DNA from 2 places in the Synechococcus sp. A15-44 genome. Region 2 is predicted to be linked to the other one. Evidence: predicted binding sites of a transcription regulator. Region 2 holds the regulator's gene; the other holds the start of a gene.
The links. Region 2 encodes HrcA, which represses chaperone genes, less so after heat shock. Its sites were predicted from a motif close to TTAGCACTCNNNNNNNNNGAGTGCTAA; they were not measured.
Positions count from the first base shown of each region.

Region 1: a site for HrcA is predicted at 2,595-2,621, ahead of groES (co-chaperone GroES). Genes of this name have one in related genera too.

Region 1 is NZ_CP047938.1:2,099,381-2,108,021, reverse strand. Features, by position in the region: gene SynA1544_RS11875 (30S ribosomal protein PSRP-3) at 1-332, shown strand, start outside; gene atpC (ATP synthase F1 subunit epsilon) at 502-912, opposite strand; gene atpD (F0F1 ATP synthase subunit beta) at 987-2,450, opposite strand; gene groES (co-chaperone GroES) at 2,674-2,985, shown strand; gene groL (chaperonin GroEL) at 3,063-4,697, shown strand; gene SynA1544_RS11850 (hypothetical protein) at 4,919-5,272, shown strand; gene SynA1544_RS11845 (hypothetical protein) at 5,947-6,276, opposite strand; gene SynA1544_RS11840 (hypothetical protein) at 6,519-6,842, opposite strand; gene SynA1544_RS11835 (hypothetical protein) at 7,004-7,300, opposite strand; gene SynA1544_RS11830 (hypothetical protein) at 7,627-8,641, shown strand, end outside; gene SynA1544_RS11825 (hypothetical protein) at 8,627-8,641, opposite strand, start outside.
Region 2 is NZ_CP047938.1:2,382,666-2,391,306, reverse strand. Features, by position in the region: gene cysC (adenylyl-sulfate kinase) at 298-933, opposite strand; gene SynA1544_RS13385 (translation initiation factor) at 965-1,291, opposite strand; gene trpB (tryptophan synthase subunit beta) at 1,392-2,648, shown strand; gene SynA1544_RS13375 (heat-inducible transcriptional repressor HrcA) at 2,659-3,633, opposite strand; gene SynA1544_RS13370 (rhodanese-like domain-containing protein) at 3,633-3,989, opposite strand; gene SynA1544_RS13365 (DUF3352 domain-containing protein) at 4,043-5,623, shown strand; gene sixA (phosphohistidine phosphatase SixA) at 5,601-6,089, shown strand; gene SynA1544_RS13355 (citrate synthase) at 6,103-7,293, shown strand; gene nuoH (NADH-quinone oxidoreductase subunit NuoH) at 7,321-8,439, shown strand; gene ndhI (NAD(P)H-quinone oxidoreductase subunit I) at 8,499-8,641, shown strand, end outside.

The sequences.
Region 1 (8,641 bases), 280 kb from region 2:
GTGTTCCTTCCGGTTACACCCCCAAGGCCGATGAGGGCCGCTTCCTGCTGAAGATCCTCTGGCTTCCCGACAACGTGGCCCTTGCGGTTGATCAAATCGTTGGCGGTGGCCCCAGCCCCCTCACCTCCTACTTCTTCTGGCCCCGTGAGGATGCCTGGGAAAGCCTGAAGACCGAACTGGAAGGCAAGAGCTGGATCACCGACAACGAGCGGGTTGAAGTGCTCAACCAGGCCACTGAGGTGATCAACTATTGGCAGGAAGAGGGCAAAGGCAAGAGCCTCGACGAGGCCAAGGCCAAGTTCCCCGACGTCACCTTCTGCGGTACCGCCTGATTCCGCTTTTCAATTTGATGATGCAAACCTGCCTTCGGGCAGGTTTTTTTATGCCTTCCCGTGGCTTGGCTGGTGTTGGGATGACGAACGGACAAACCACATCATGAAAAAGGCCAGGGGCGGTAACCCCTGGCCTTTGACGACGTCAACCTTGAAACAGGGGGATGAATCAGTCGGCGGTTTTGCTGGCCTGAAGGCGAGCGCGGGCTTCATTCAGCTGTTGCTGCGCCTTGAGTTTTTCCGGCGAAGCGGGTTGGCCTTCCATGCCAGCCACCACGGTGGAGGCCTTCTGGAAAGCGGCTTCGGCGGTAGCGGCATCGATGGAGCTGCCAAGTTCGGCCTTGTTCACCAGAACGGTGACTTCATCAGCATCCACTTCGGCGAAACCACCCATCAGAGCGATGGAGTTCCATGCACCGTTGGCACGCACCCGCAGCACACCGATGTCGATGGCGGTGAGCAGGGAGATGTGGCCGGGCAGGATGCCGAGTTGACCGGTGGTACTGGGCAGGATCACCTCGTCGGCGCTGCCATCAAAGACGTTCTGGTCTGTTGCCAGCACGCGGAGGGTGAGGGACATGAACCTTGGTTCGAAAAGAGAACGGACTGTCGAGAAACACGTGATCGGGGGTGTGAATCACACCCCCGCAGGGATCACTTGGTTTCGGCGGCGATCTTCTCGGCCTTGGCTTTCACTTCCTCGATGTTGCCCACCAGGTAGAAGGCGGCTTCGGGGAGGCTGTCCAGCTCACCGGAAAGGATCTGGTTGAAACCAGCGATGGTCTCCTCCAGCTTCACGTACTTGCCGGGCATGCCGGTGAAGATTTCAGCCACGAAGAAAGGCTGGGAGAGGAACTTCTCCACCTTGCGGGCACGGTCCACGGTGCGACGGTCGTCTTCCGACAGTTCGTCGAGACCAAGAATCGCGATGATGTCCTGCAGTTCCTTGTAGCGCTGCAGGGTGGACTGCACGGCGCGGGCGGTGCGGTAGTGCTCGTCACCCACCACAGCTGGCTGGAGCATGGTGCTGGTGGAATCCAGAGGATCCACAGCGGGGTAGATGCCCTTGGAAGCCAGGGCACGGTTCAGCACCGTGGTGGCGTCGAGGTGGGCAAAGGTGGTGGCCGGTGCGGGGTCGGTCAGGTCGTCAGCAGGCACGTAAACGGCCTGGATCGAGGTGATCGAACCTTCAACGGTGGATGCAACACGCTCCTGCAGGGCACCCACGTCGGTGCCCAGGGTGGGCTGGTAACCCACAGCGGAAGGCATGCGACCCAGCAGTGCGGACACCTCGGAGCCGGCCTGCACGAAGCGGAAGATGTTGTCCACGAACAGCAGCACGTCCTGCTTGTTCACGTCGCGGAAGTGCTCAGCCATGGTCAGAGCGGAGAGGCCCACGCGCATCCGGGCGCCGGGGGGCTCGTTCATCTGGCCGTAGCAGAGGGCGACCTTCGACTTGGACAGGTCGTCGGCGTTGATCACGCCAGATTCCTTGAATTCCTCGTAGAGGTCGTTGCCCTCACGGGTGCGCTCACCCACACCACCGAACACAGACACACCGCCGTGCTCCTTGGCGATGTTGTTGATCAGTTCCTGAATCAGCACGGTCTTGCCCACGCCGGCGCCGCCGAACAGGCCGACCTTGCCGCCCTGGCGATAGGGAGCCAGGAGATCGATCACCTTGATGCCGGTCTCGAACACCTTGGGCTTGGTCTCAAGCTCAGTGATGTTGGGGGCATCCCGGTGGATGGGAGCGGTGGCCGTGGTGTTGACGGGGCCCTGCTCGTCGACGGGCTCGCCCAGCACGTTGAAGATGCGGCCGAGGGTGGCTTCACCAACGGGCACGGAGATCGGTGCACCGGTGTCAACGGCTTCCATGCCGCGCACAAGACCGTCGGTGCCACTCATGGCAACGGCACGAACCCGGTGATCACCCAGAAGCTGTTGAACCTCAGCGGTCAGAGCGACGTCGTCACCTGCGGGGTTTTTCCCCTCGATGCGCAGGGCGTTATAGATCTTGGGCAGTTTCCCGGCGGGAAATTCAACGTCCAGAACCGGGCCGATCACCTGACGGATCACACCCTTGGTGCCAGCAGATGCAGGAGCAGAAGCGACCATAGGAAGGAGAGTTGCGGGAACAGGCGCTGCGCGCTCGGACCCATTCAGAGCGGCGCCACCATACCACCGCTGTGGTTGCACCCCCCACGGTTCGGTCACCCGCACAGCTTGGGGTATGGCCCGGGGGGTGGTCGCTTGCATACGTTGGCACTCATCGGCATCGAGTGCCAACTCGCGTCGATGCGTGGCGCATTGCGCCCTGTCCCTGCTCCTGCAAGTACCCATGGCTGCTGTTTCTCTCAGCGTCTCGACCGTTAAACCCCTCGGCGACCGCGTGTTCGTCAAGGTCTCTGAATCCGAGGAGAAGACTGCCGGCGGCATCCTTCTGCCTGACACCGCCAAAGAAAAGCCCCAGGTGGGTGAAGTGGTTCAGGTGGGCCCCGGCAAGCGCAACGACGACGGCAGCCGTCAGGCTCCCGAAGTTGGTGTGGGCGACAAGGTCCTCTACAGCAAGTACGCCGGCACCGACATCAAGCTCGGCAGCGATGAATACGTGCTGCTGTCCGAGAAGGACATCCTGGCTGTCGTCAACTGAGATCAGCCCTGCTGCATTGCGGCTTGAGTCTCAACTCAGCCTCCTTTAACCATCCTCTTCATTAGGAACCGCCTTCCATGGCAAAGCGCATCATCTACAACGAGAACGCCCGTCGCGCTCTCGAAAAAGGCATCGACATCCTCTGCGAAGCCGTTGCCGTGACCCTGGGTCCCAAGGGCCGCAACGTGGTGCTCGAGAAGAAGTTCGGTGCACCCCAGATCATCAATGACGGCGTCACCATCGCCAAGGAGATCGAGCTCGAAGACCACATCGAGAACACCGGTGTTGCTCTGATCCGTCAGGCCGCCTCCAAAACCAATGACGCCGCCGGCGACGGCACCACCACCGCCACCGTTCTGGCCCACGCCATGGTCAAGGCGGGTTTGCGCAACGTGGCTGCCGGTGCCAACGCCATCACCCTGAAGAAGGGCATCGACAAGGCTTCTGATTTCCTGGTCAGCAAGATCAAGGAAATGGCCAAGCCCATCGCTGACAGCAATGCCATCGCTCAGGTCGGCACCATCTCCGCTGGCAACGATGAAGAAGTCGGCAAGATGATTGCCGATGCCATGGACAAGGTTGGCAAGGAAGGTGTGATTTCCCTCGAAGAGGGCAAGTCCATGGAGACCGAACTCGAGGTCACCGAGGGCATGCGCTTCGATAAGGGCTACATCTCCCCTTATTTCGCCACCGACACCGAGCGGATGGAAGCCGTCCTCGACGAGCCTTACATCCTTCTCACCGACAAGAAGATCGGTCTGGTGCAGGATCTGGTGCCCGTGCTGGAGCAAATCGCCCGCACCGGCAAGCCTCTGCTGATCATTGCTGAGGACATCGAGAAGGAAGCCCTAGCCACTCTGGTGGTGAACCGTCTGCGCGGTGTGCTGAACGTGGCCGCTGTGAAGGCTCCTGGTTTTGGTGATCGCCGCAAGGCCATGTTGGAAGACATGGCTGTGCTGACCAACGGTCAGCTGATCACCGAAGATGCCGGTCTCAAGCTGGAGAACGCCAAGCTCGAGATGCTGGGCACCGCCCGTCGCATCACCATCAACAAGGACACCACCACCATCGTTGCCGAGGGCAACGAGGCGGCTGTCGGCGCCCGCTGCGAACAGATCAAGAAGCAGATGGACGAGACCGACTCCACCTACGACAAGGAGAAGCTGCAGGAACGCCTGGCCAAGCTGGCCGGTGGCGTGGCTGTGGTGAAGGTGGGTGCGGCCACCGAAACCGAGATGAAGGACAAGAAACTCCGTCTCGAGGACGCCATCAACGCCACCAAGGCGGCTGTTGAGGAAGGCATCGTTCCTGGTGGTGGCACCACCCTGGCTCACCTGGCTCCGGCCCTGGAGCAGTGGGCAGCCTCCAGCCTGTCCGGCGAGGAACTGATCGGCGCCAACATCGTGGCTGCTGCTCTTACCGCTCCGCTGATGCGCATCGCTGAAAACGCAGGTGCCAACGGCGCTGTTGTGGCTGAGAACGTCAAGGCTCGCGCTGGTGCCGAAGGCTTCAACGCTGCCTCCGGCGAGTACGTCGACATGCTGGCTGCCGGCATCGTCGATCCCGCCAAGGTGACCCGCTCCGGTCTGCAAAATGCCGCATCCATCGCTGGCATGGTGCTCACCACCGAGTGCATCGTGGCTGATCTGCCTGAGAAGAAGGAAGCAGCTCCTGCCGGCGGCGGCATGGGCGGCGGCGACTTCGACTACTGATTGACGTTCGGGTGGTCGGGAGACCACCCGATCTGCCTAACTCAAGTCATGCCAAGAGGTCCTGCGGGGCCTCTTTTTTATGCCCCGCGATCGTCTTGATCGGCATAGGTCTTTCAAGACATCTGGCTCATGGTTCGCGGTCTCAGCTGCCGAGCTTGGCAGATGTGGGGTGCTGAATCTGCTGGGTTAGCGTCTTGCTTCGTATGGTTGTGTCGGGACACATGCCCCAGCGCCCCGGTGCCTTCGCGGCTCAATTTGCTCCGGAGACGCTTCAGCGTTTCAGGGATCTCTGTCGCCAGCAGGACAAGGCCTACTCCAAGGTGTTGGAGCGCCTTGCGCTGCTCTATATCGAAACCAACGGTGCGGTCTTGGCCGAGCGAGTTGCTCCTGGTGCGGCAGCTCCAGGCGTTCAGAAGCGTCAGGTCCAGGTCGAGACCCTGCAGAACAAGCTGTTGGAAGATCTGTTGAAGCGGGTCGAAATTCTGGAAAAGAAGGATGTGAAAATGTTGTACGAGCTTGATCGGGTCTACAAAGAGTTAGCTTTTTTGAAATCAGGCTTGCAAAGCCCTGGATGATTCAAGAGCTAGTCTTTGATCGCCAACTCATACAGTTTTTGGCTGAGTTGAGAGAGGAGTTGATTGGTTTCTTCCGTAGAGAATTCTGATGAAAAGGCAATTTTTCTTCGACGAATGCTTTTCGAAGCTTGCGTTTCATCTCCCGCTTCACCTGTTTGAAGTCGCTTTCAATCCGATCAAACTCCTGTTGGGTGAGCAAAAACTTGGGCTCTTCTGCCTGGAGCGAAATTGTTTTGAAAAGACTTCTTAGCTTGCCTTGATCGGCATGGGGGTGTTGCTGGTTGAGGAAGTTTTTCAGTCTTGTGCTTACGTTGCTCTTTGATTCGTTGGCATTGATGAGTTGGTATTGATCAGCCTGCTAGAGCTGAAGCACCTCTTGCAGAAGGAAGAGAACCGGCCCCCCCCCGGATGACTCGTGGCTGTTTTGAAGGGGACGTAGTTCATCCTCTCTCCGAAAATGCGATTGAGTGTGCTGATCGACTTGGAGGAATTAGGTATTTTGAAGGCTTTTTGGGGTGCACTGCTTTGGCCCGGGATCAGGCCGATCAGGGGATGGTATTTTCCGTTTTTAGTTGTTTGCTGTAGTGCAGATGTGATGAATGCATAGGGTGAACGCACCAAGGCAAAGGGTTCAATCTGGAAGCCATACACCTCGAGTTTTGACTTCAGCCTGATCAATGATTGTCAGGCATGGTCGATATTCCTTCGCCACTGATCAAGATGTCGTGATCCTGATCCAGCAACCGCGTCAGGCTCTGGCAGTGGTTTTGAACGGTCTGTTGTTTTTTGTCTGTGGGTCGGTTGCTGCGATCGCTGCAGGGCCACAGATCCTGTGCTTTTTCATCGAAGATATCTCGAATCTGTCCTGAGTGGTTGGCAGAAAACTTTTGTTTTTTCCCGCGAAATTTGGGAAGAAAGATAAAAGATACCGTCTTGCTCGAGCGGTTTGCGGTTATGTTGCAGAGTGAGCTGGAAAGATGTCGTGGCTGTCTTGTGGAAGCCAACATGCAGAAAGCAGCGTTTCATCATTGATAATTTATCGGAATCGCGCAATTGTTAGAACTAATTCATTAGAGACTGGTCACATTAGGCAGCTTTCTAACTCTCTTGCTTAGGGAATGTCGGATCGCCAATCAAGCGTTTTGAGGGCCGATGGAGCGAGTCATCTGACTGATGGCACAATGCTTCAGCTCTCGGCTGACGACATTCGCTGGCTGCCTGCTCAGCCTTGAGCAAAGCAATGTCTTCATGCGTTGGCTCTCTGCATGGAGGGACGCATGAAGAGGAGTCGTCGGTTTTTCCCTGTTTGACGGACTCCGTCCATCCACCTCAAGAGGTCATAGTCATGCTCAAGCACATCCATGTATTTTGCATTGAAATCTTTGTCTTGATGGAGTGCTTTGCGAAGACTGCCTGATTTTGGTATGATCTTCTCCGCATAAAGTCTGGAGAGTGGTAAGTCAACCAGGTCTGCTGAATCACTAAAAGTCCAGTCTTGATGACGTAAGGACGTCGAATTAGTATGACAGGGAATGTAATCAATCTCTAATGCCTTGTTGATGGCGTTCAAGTCGTTCCGAAACGATTCAACCTTGAGTGGAAAGAGGCGGATGGCTCCGCTGATGCATGACGATATGGTGTGCAGCTGTTTCTTGCTGAGGAGTTGAGGTGTGAAGTGAGGATTAACTTCGCTTAGGCCTCCGCTTTGTTTGCACTCCCATAGAAAAAGAATCATGTCTCGAAGTGAAAAGTCGCCGTGCTCTCTGCTCGTTCCATGGTTTCGGTAGAGGCTTGGTGTGATCTTGTCTGAGGATTCTTTTGAGAAGGTTTGAATTTTTTCTTTCCGTCAAAAATTGTTCGGTTTTCGTAGATGTGGAACTTGTTGACGAAGCTGCTGGTGATCCGACTGGCTGGATCGCGGTAGGAGACAATGACCGTATTGGCTTTTGGCGATTTCTTGCAGGTAAATAACTTTAATTTGTTGATGTCTTTATGGTTGTGACCTTCTTTCGCGAGATACGTTCGCATGGATGTAGCTTCCGGACACAGTTGTCCCTCCTTGAACGAATGTTTGATCCAGCGCGACAATGAAGTGCAGGCGCATTTTTGGGACCAAGTGACGACGCAGCTTTTCGAGGATAGAAAGTAGAAGTTCAATGTTGCTTCTCCGACCTTTTAACCATAAGCTTTGGTCTTTGATTTTTGAAAATCGCTGTATTATTAACTTGTTAATTTGCGGTTAAAATTGTTTTTCCACTCTTTTGTAGTCGGAATAGTCTTGCTCAGGCCTGCTGATGTTGTCCAGCTGCTGTTGGCTTGATCGTTTAAAGTGATCTTGCGATGCTTCCGCAGGCATGAAAACGTGCTTTCTTCATCTGGGCCTGCATAAAACTGCATCCTCTTCTTTTCAGCAGACTTGCGCCTCGAATCGCAAGATGCTTGGCAAGCAGGGGCTTCTTTATCCATTGTTTTCGTGTGAGTACTCGCGGCCTAGGCGTTTAAAAATTAATAATCATTCGGTTCCTCTACGGTGTCTTTATGATCAAAATCCGAAGAACTATCATATCAATAAGCGTTGGAAGATTGCTCGCCTGGATGATGCTATCCGTGATTACGATGCTCAGCTCACGGAAGCACTCGCCAGCGACGTATCCATCATTCTCAGTGGTGAGGGCTTGTCACTCCTGACTGCCAAAGCCCTATCCCAACTTGCGGAACGGATACGGTTCAGCGGTTTTGAGATTCGTCCCTTGGCGTTGGTTCGATCACCGCTGGACTACGCCCATTCCATTGCCCAGCAACTGATTCGTGGTGGGCAGCACTTGGAGTTGGTGGGCTGTGGCCCATTGCTTGCCCCACGGCCGATGAAGCGCATAACCATTCCTGATGGTCAGCGTGAGCTGGCGACGCTGATGAAGGTTTTTGGTCAGCAGCTTGAGTTGGTTCCGTTCCGACGGGCTTGTGCCCATCCCCATGGGCCTGTCGGATACCTGCTGGAGGAGTTCTGTGGTGTTTCGAATCTGGAATTGATCAGGTTTCAGAGCAGCCAGGAGTCAAAGAGCAACGGATGGGTTCGTGTCCAGAATCTGATCAACAGGCGCTGGCCTGTGTTTGATCAACGTAAACAGTTCAATGCCGATCACTTTCGCCTTCAAGACGATTTGGAGGCCACTGGTAAATTTAGACTCACAAGGAATGAAATTGGTCTCCTGAAGGATCAATTGGATCGATCCAACCAAGCCATTGCTGATTTGTTATCAGAGGAGTTTGTTTTGGCTTCCGATTCAGTATCGGAAGAGCTTGCGGTGGGTGATCTTTCTCAAATCATCACTGATCTTTGCCGGTTGACCTTGCCTAACACTGCCGCTT
Region 2 (8,641 bases):
GCCTTCGAGTTTTGAGTCTTGGGCGGTTTCTATAGGTATACTAACTAATTATTTTCTCTATGGGATGTCTAGCAGTGCATATTTTTTTAAAATTGTCGACATTGCATTCTTTTTTCAAGAGCGACTCTAATTATGTGAAGTTTTTAAGCTTAATATGTTTGCCAAGTTTTGTTGAGGTGATCCTGATTTCGCAATGTTTTGCAAGGTGATTTTTGATGCTTGTTGTCGCACATTTGGGGTTAGAAAAAAGATGAATTGGTGTTTAAGAGATACAAGCATTGTTGATTTTGATTCCTGTCAGATGACGCTGTTTTCTTGTAGGGCTTTGATGACGAGCTCTACAGATTGCCCCAGCTCTTGCTTGCCTGTATCGATTTTTAATTCTGGATTCTCCGGTGCTTCGTAGGGACTGGAGATGCCTGTGAATTCCTTGATCTGGCCTGCCCGTGCCTTGGCGTAAAGGCCTTTGGGGTCGCGGGATTCGCAAACCTCGAGATCGGCGGCGCAGAACACCTCGAGGAAGTCTCCGTCGCTCACAAGCTCCCTGGCTTTGTCCCGGTCAGCACGGAAAGGGGAGACAAATGCGGTTAGAACGATCACCCCGGCATCGAGAAACAATTTGGCAACTTCGCCAATGCGGCGGATATTTTCTTCTCGGTCGGCATCGGAGAAGCCCAGGTCTTTGCAGAGGCCATGGCGAATGTTGTCGCCATCCAGCACGTAGGTGGCCAGTCCTCTTTCAAACAGGGCTGCATTGACGGCATTGGCCAGGGTGCTCTTGCCGGAGCCAGAGAGTCCGGTGAACCAAAGAATGGCGCTGCGATGTCCGCGTTGCTTTGAACGCTCGTCGCGGCCCACTGAGGCCTCATGCCAGGCGATGTTGGTGGACGCACCCTTGTTGGTGAGTTCTCCGTAGGTCTGGCTGGCGGTCATGGCTTCAGCATGAATTGACGGCCATTATCCCCTACCTTCCAGCCCGTTTCGGCCGGTATCCCTCCTTGCTGAGCAACTCGAGCGCCAGATCCACCTGATCCCCTTGCAGTTCGATCACGCCGTCCTTGGCGGTACCGCCACTGCCGATCCGTGTCTTGAGCTTCTTCAGCAGCGCCTTGAAACCCGCAGCATCCAGCTCCAGGCCCCGGATCACCGTGACGGTTTTGCCGCCTTTGCCGCCGCGGGTGGGCTGCACCCGCACCATTTGCTGCGCCTTCGCCGTGGGCTCCGCCGCAGGCCCGCTCGGTCGCTGCAAGCTTTCGGCACTGCTGAATTCCTGCCAGCCTCCCTTCGGCATCCACCCGTCGCAACCGCATTGCATTGTCGATGACCGCCCATTCAGGCGCCCCATGGCGTGACCGCCTGCTTACGCTGAGCCGACGCTCCGCCGTGGATCCGTGACCAGCACCCTGCCCAACGCCAGTACTCCGGATCCCTTCAGCCTGCAGCCAGCGGTGCGCCCCGGAGCCCATGGTCGCTTTGGACGTTTTGGCGGCCAGTATGTGCCCGAGACCCTGATGCCGGCCTTGGCGGAACTGGAGCAAGCAGCAGCCCAGGCCTGGAACGATCCCGCCTTCACCGCCGAGCTCAACCGTCTGCTGAAGAACTACGTCGGCCGGGCGACACCGTTGTATGAGGCTGAGCGTCTCACCGCCCACTACCGCCGTGCCGACGGTGGTCCCCGCATCTGGCTGAAGCGGGAAGACCTGAATCACACCGGTGCCCACAAGATCAACAACGCCCTAGGGCAGGCCCTGCTGGCCCTGCGCATGGGCAAGAAGCGGATCATTGCTGAGACCGGTGCGGGACAGCACGGCGTCGCCACGGCCACGGTCTGTGCCCGCTTTGGTCTGGAGTGCGTGATCTACATGGGCGCTGAAGACATGCGCCGTCAGGCCCTCAATGTGTTCCGTATGCGCCTGCTGGGCGCCACGGTGCAACCGGTGACGGCCGGCACCGCCACCCTCAAGGACGCCACCAGTGAAGCGATCCGCGACTGGGTGACCAACGTCGAGACCACCCACTACATCCTTGGATCCGTCGCTGGTCCGCACCCCTATCCGATGTTGGTGAGGGATTTCCATGCCGTGATCGGTGAGGAGTCCAAGCAGCAGTGTCAGGACGCCTTCGGCCGGCTGCCTGACGTGCTGATGGCCTGCGTTGGCGGTGGCTCCAATGCCATGGGCCTGTTCCACCCCTTCGTTCAGGACACCTCCGTGCGGCTGATCGGGGTTGAGGCGGCTGGCGATGGTGTGGCCAGCGGTCGCCACGCCGCAACGATCACCGAGGGGCGTGCCGGTGTGCTGCACGGCGCCATGAGCCTGCTGCTGCAGGACGGCGATGGCCAGGTGATGGAGGCCCACTCCATCAGTGCAGGTCTCGATTACCCCGGAGTGGGGCCGGAGCACAGCTACCTGCGGGAGATCGGGCGTGCTGAGTACGCCGCAGTCACCGACCAACAGGCCCTCGATGCCCTGCGCCTGGTGAGTGAACTTGAGGGCATCATTCCGGCCCTGGAAACCGCCCACGCCTTCGCCTGGCTTGAGCAGCTTTGCCCCACCTTGGCCGATGGCATGGAAGTGGTGATCAACTGCTCCGGCCGCGGCGACAAGGACGTCAACACCGTGGCGGAGAAGCTGGGGGATCAGCTCTGATGCTTGGGCTTCAGGCCAGCAGCAATTCCAGGTGGCGGGCCACCCGCTGCACGGCGGCCCGTGCCGTGGCATAGGCCATCCGCATCGGGCCCACCAGGGCCACGTGGCCCATCCCCTCGTTGCAGCGGTAGGGGGCCTGAACCACGGCGCAGGCCTCCAGGGCTGGCTGCGGATGTTCGTCGCCGATCCACACCCGTGCGGATTCACCGCGGCTGATCAAGGTGGCGGGTTGGTCATCAATCAGCTCCAGCAGCGGCCGAAGGCTGGAGGTGGTTTCAAATTCCGGTTCGCTCACCAGCCTTGAGAGGCCATGCAACACCACCTGTGTGGAGTTGGCGGGGGTTGGTTGGTCCAGGGCGTTGCGCAGCACAGCGCCGCTGCGTTGGAGCTGCCTGGGCAGTGCCTCCCAGTTCAGGTCCCCCTGCTCGAGCTGGGCTGACGCCCAGCGTTCCATTGCGGTGAGTTCGGCTTCAGCCCCGTGGGGCAGACGCAGGTTGAGGTGGCTGGCACGGCCATTGGCTTCCACCAGCATCACCAGCAGTCGATCACCACTGGGCACCAGGCGGATTGTCTCCAGTTGGCGGTTCTCCTGCTGCGGTTGGGTGATCAGGCTCATCAGGCCGGTGAAATCCGTCAGCCGCCGGGCCAGATGCATCAGCAGGTCGTCCAAACCGGCCCAACGGAGGCTGAGGCCGGTGAGCTCCCGTTCCAGGTGTTGAACGGCGATGCCGGGTTCCGGCAGCAGCGCATTCACGTAATGCCGGTATCCCATCGGACTGGGAACGCGTCCAGCGGACGTGTGCGGTTGATGCAACAGGCCGCGGCGCTCAAGCGCCCCCATGGCGGAGCGAACGGTGGCGGAGCTGGCGGGAATGCCGAAGCGTTGCACCAGGGTGCGGCTGCCCACCGGTTCCATCGTGTCGACGTAGTGGTGCACTGTCGCCTGAAGCACCTGTTCTTGCCGAAGGGACAGGGGCTTGCTCATCAGTAGCGGGGAACGCTGGGATCCACCTGAAGGCTCCAGGCATCAATGCCTCCCTCAAGGTTCCACACCTCAAGGCCCCAGGGTTGGTCCAGCAGCCACAGCCCGAAGTGGTAGCTGCGCACGCCGGCATGGCAGACCACCACGACGGGTTGATCGGGGTTGAGGTCGGCCTGCAGTGTTCCAAGCCATGCATTGGATTGGCTCAGGGGGCGGTGCAGCACCGCCCCTGGGAAGGTAGCGATCGCAAGCTCAGCCTCCTCGCGCACATCCACCAGTTGCGGTGAAGGTCGCTCGCTTTGCAGCCATTGCTGCAGTTCAGAGGCTTGGATTGGTTGTGGTTGTTGGGATTGGCCCATGGCGCCATTCTGCGGTGATGGACAAAGATGAGGCGACCCGAGACCGCCGGCCCATGAAGGCCCGCCCCTTCCTCAGCGCTGCCGGCGCTGTGCTGTTGTCGCTGATTTTGCTGGCCGCTGGCCTGCTCTGGACCATGAACCGCCAGAGCCCCCTGCAGTTGGCGGAGCAGCCGTTGCATCTGCCTCGGGCGGCCCGGTTTGTGCCCCGGGATGCTGACCTCTCCATCCATTGGTTGGCCGATCCAGGACGGTTGCCTGCCTACGCCCAGGCCGTTGCCCCTGCCTCCCAACGCCGCGATGCCCGTGATGGCGCCCGGCAGTGGCGCGAAGGCGTCTTTGCCTTGGCGGGCCTCCAGTTCGGGCTTGAGCTGGAGCCCTGGCTTGGTGAGGAGGTCAGTCTCACCCTCACCGATGGGGATCCCAACACCGGTTGGGTGTTGGCTTTGACCAGTCGGGATGACGACGGCGCCCGGCGCTTTCTGCAACGGTTCTGGCAGACCCGCAGCCTGGCGGGCACAGACCTGCAGATCAGCAGTTACCGCGGCATCGGTGTGATCAGCGGCCAGGGGGCGTTGGTGGGGCATGACCCCCAACCCCTGGCCACGGCCTTGATTGACGACGATCTGCTGCTGGTGGCCTCAGGTCGGGGTGTGCTGGAGCAGGCCCTCGATGTCTCCCAGCTTCCGGATCAGCATCAGCTGGGGGATCAACGCCTGCAGCGTCAGGTGGCTGAGCTCGGCGAAGGCGTGGCTCTGCTCACGGCATCTCCCCATGCCCTTGAGCATTGGCTGCAGCTGCCTGAGCTGGTGGCTCAACGGGACGATCTGAGCAGACTCGTGGCATCACTGCGACCGGAGGGATCCACCCTGGCGGTGGATGGGCGCCTTGGGTTCCGGCAAGCCCTTGGTACCGACCCCTGGCCTGGGCTCACGGATCTGACGGCGTCGGCGGGCGGCCATGCCCGCTGGCTGGCTCAGCTGCAGAGTCCGGCCCGATTGTTGGATCCCAGCGAAAGCCATCCGCTGGCCCAATGGTTCGCTCCGTTGCTGAAGCAGCACCTGGCGGACCAGCCGGCGGCCGATGCTGTTGTGGGGGCTGATGCTGGCCCTCTCCTCTGGCAGGACCAACCCGAGGGCTGGCTGCTGGCCACCCGCCCGCAAAGCCCCGCCAGGGATGCGGTGGATGCACGTCTGCAGGAGCAGGGCCTGACCCGTTCTGAGCTGGAGGGCGATGGCGAGGTGTTGAGCGTGTGGACGCGGCTGGTGCGCCAGCGGGGACGCCAGCCTGGGGTGGACGCTCAATTGGCCGTGGCTCAGGTTCGCTCGTCTGCGCTGAACTGGTGGGGCGAGTCCTTGATGGCGCTGGCGCAGCGCCAGAACGGGCGTGCCCTCCAGCCCCGCTTGAACCAATGGAAGGAGCTCACAGCGTCCTCCCAGCCGGCGCAGGCCCTCCTGCTGGCGGATGAGCCGGCCCGCGCACTGTTGGGGCAATGGCGGCCCTGGGCCCTGCTGCAGGTGATGGCGGGGCGGCCGCTTCAGGATCAGGTCCGCGGCCTTGCGGTGGCCGTCGACGTTGATCGTCAGGAGCAAGGCAGTACCGAGATTCCGTTGCATGCCCGGCTCGAACTCGGCTGACCTGGTTCTGTTGCGGCATGGCATCGCTGAACCCCGCCATGCGGGCCAGGACCATCCGGATCGACCCCTGACCGCCGCTGGCCGTCAGCGAACCCAGCGGGTAATGGCGGCCCTGGTGCAACGGGGGCTGCGGTTGGATCGCTTGCTGTCCAGCCCTTATCGCCGGGCTCTGCAAACGGCGGAACTGGCGTTGGAGGCAGGGCTCGCTTCTGAGCTTGCGGTGGATGAACGGCTCCAGCCGGGAGGGGCCCTCAACATGCTTATGACCGCCTTTGATGAACGGCTTGGTTTGGTCGGTCATGAGCCGGATCTTGGCAATCTGGCCTGCGGTCTTCTGGGCTGTGACCCGGGTGCCCTGGTGCTGAAGAAAGCTGGCGTGATTCAGCTGTGTCGTTCCGCGGGCCAGTGGCAGTTGAAGGCCTTGCTTCGGCCAGCACTGTTGATTGACGATTTAGGTTGCTGTTAGAGGCAATCAGGCGGTGGCCCAGCAGCACACAGGCGACCTGCGCCATGCGCGGACCGGGATCGAACTGCGTCCAGGTTTGGATGGCGTGCCGGCCACCCAGTCGGCGATCTGCGACATCGATGGAGAGCAGGGGCTGCTCACCTATCGCGGCTATCCGATGCAAGATCTGGCGGCCAACAGCAGCTTTCTGGAAACGGCTTATCTGCTGATCTGGGGAGAGCTGCCCAGCCGCGACCAGCTGGCGGAGTTTGAGCACGCGGTGCAGATGCACCGTCGGGTCAGCTTTCGGGTGCGGGACATGATGAAGTGCTTTCCGGCCAGCGGCCACCCGATGGACGCGCTGCAGTCCAGTGCCGCTTCCCTGGGGCTGTTCTATTCGCGTCGGGCGATTGACGACCCGCAGTACATCTATGACGCGGTGGTGCGGCTGATCGCCAAGATCCCCACGATGGTGGCGGCCTTTCAGCTGATCCGCAAAGGCCAGGACCCCATTCAGCCCCGGGATGACCTGGCCTACTCCGCCAATTTCCTCTACATGCTCACCGAACGTGAGCCGGATCCCCTCGCGGCGCGGATCTTTGATCGCTGCCTGATGCTCCATGCCGAGCACAGCCTCAACGCCAGTACCTTCAGTGCTCGGGTCACCGCGAGCACCCTCACCGACCCCTACGCCGTGGTGGCTTCAGCCGTCGGCACCCTGGCGGGCCCACTCCACGGCGGCGCCAATGAAGACGTCCTCGCCATGCTCGAGCAGGTGGGCAGTCCTGAGAATGCTGGCGCTTTCCTGGATGAGGCCATCGCGGCCAAGCGCAAAATCATGGGCTTCGGCCACCGGGAATACAAGGTGAAGGATCCCCGTGCCGTGATTTTGCAGGCCCTGGTGGAGGAGATGTTCGCCAGCTTCGGCCATGACGACCTCTACGACGTGGCCCGGGCGATCGAAGCAGAAGCAGCATCCCGCCTCGGCCCCAAAGGCATCTATCCCAATGTCGATTTCTATTCGGGCCTGGTGTACCGCAAGCTCGGCATTCCCAGGGATCTGTTCACGCCGGTCTTCGCCATTGCCAGGGTTGCCGGCTGGCTGGCCCATTGGCGGGAGCAGCTCGGGGCGAACCGGATTTTCCGGCCTTCGCAGATCTACTCCGGATCCCAGCCACGCTCCTGGATGCCCATTGAGGAGCGCGTCTCGGCTCCGGCCGCCTAAGTTGCACTCACTTCCGTCGACACCATGGTGAGTCCGGGACTGGACCTGGAATTGAGCTTTAGCCAGGCCCTGCAAGGGTTTGGCTTCTCCCCGGAGGTGGCGAGGCTGCTTTGGCTGCCGCTGCCGATGTTGCTCGTTCTTGTGGCTGCAGTGGTGGGTGTGCTGGTTTCGGTGTGGCTGGAACGCAAGATTTCCGCCGCTGTCCAGCAGCGAATCGGTCCGGAGTACGCCGGTGCCCTGGGCGTGCTTCAGCCCCTGGCTGACGGCCTCAAGCTGCTCGTCAAGGAAGACATCATCCCGGCGCGGGCCGACAGCCTGCTCTTCACCCTCGGCCCGGTGCTGGTGGTGGTGCCGGTGATCATCTCCTGGCTGATCATTCCTTTCGGCCAGAACCTGCTGATCAGCAATGTGGGCGTGGGGATCTTCCTCTGGATCGCCTTCAGCAGCATCCAGCCGATCGGCTTGTTGATGAGCGGCTATGCCTCCAACAACAAGTACTCGCTGCTCGGTGGGCTGCGGGCCGCGGCTCAATCGATCAGCTATGAGATTCCCCTGGCTCTGGCGGTGCTGGCCATCGTGATGATGACCAACTCGCTGAGCACGGTCGACATCGTTGATCAGCAGACCGGTGCCGGCATCTTGAGCTGGAACATCTGGCGTCAGCCGGTGGGCTTCCTGATTTTCTGGATCTGTGCCCTGGCCGAGTGTGAGCGGCTTCCCTTCGACCTTCCCGAGGCTGAGGAGGAGCTGGTGGCCGGCTATCAGACCGAGTACGCGGGCATGAAGTTCGCCCTTTTCTATCTGGCGGGTTACATCAACCTGGTGCTCTCGGCCGTCCTGGTCAGCGTTCTGTATCTGGGTGGTTGGGGCTTCCCGATCCCTGTGGAGTGGCTGGCCGGCTGGTTGAACCAGCCCATTGATGCCCCCGTGGTGCAGGTGATCACGGGCACCGTTGGCATCGTGATGACGGTGCTCAAGGCCTATCTGCTGGTGTTTGTGGCGATCCTGCTGCGCTGGACCACCCCCCGCGTGCGCATTGACCAGCTGCTCGATCTGGGCTGGAAGTTCCTCCTGCCTCTTTCCCTGGTGAACCTTCTGGTGACAGCAGCCCTCAAGCTCGCATTCCCCGTTGCATTCGGCGGCTAGGTTTTCCTACCTACGATTTCTACGCTCCCGGCTCCGCTTCGTTCTCTCCCCTTCAGACCATGTTCGGCTTCCTCAAACAGGTCGGTGATTACACCCGGGATGCAGTCGATGCAGCCCGGAATCTGGCCCAAGGCTTTTCGGTCACCTTCGACCACATGCAGCGCCGTCCCGTCACGGTGCAGTACCCCTACGAGAAGCTCAT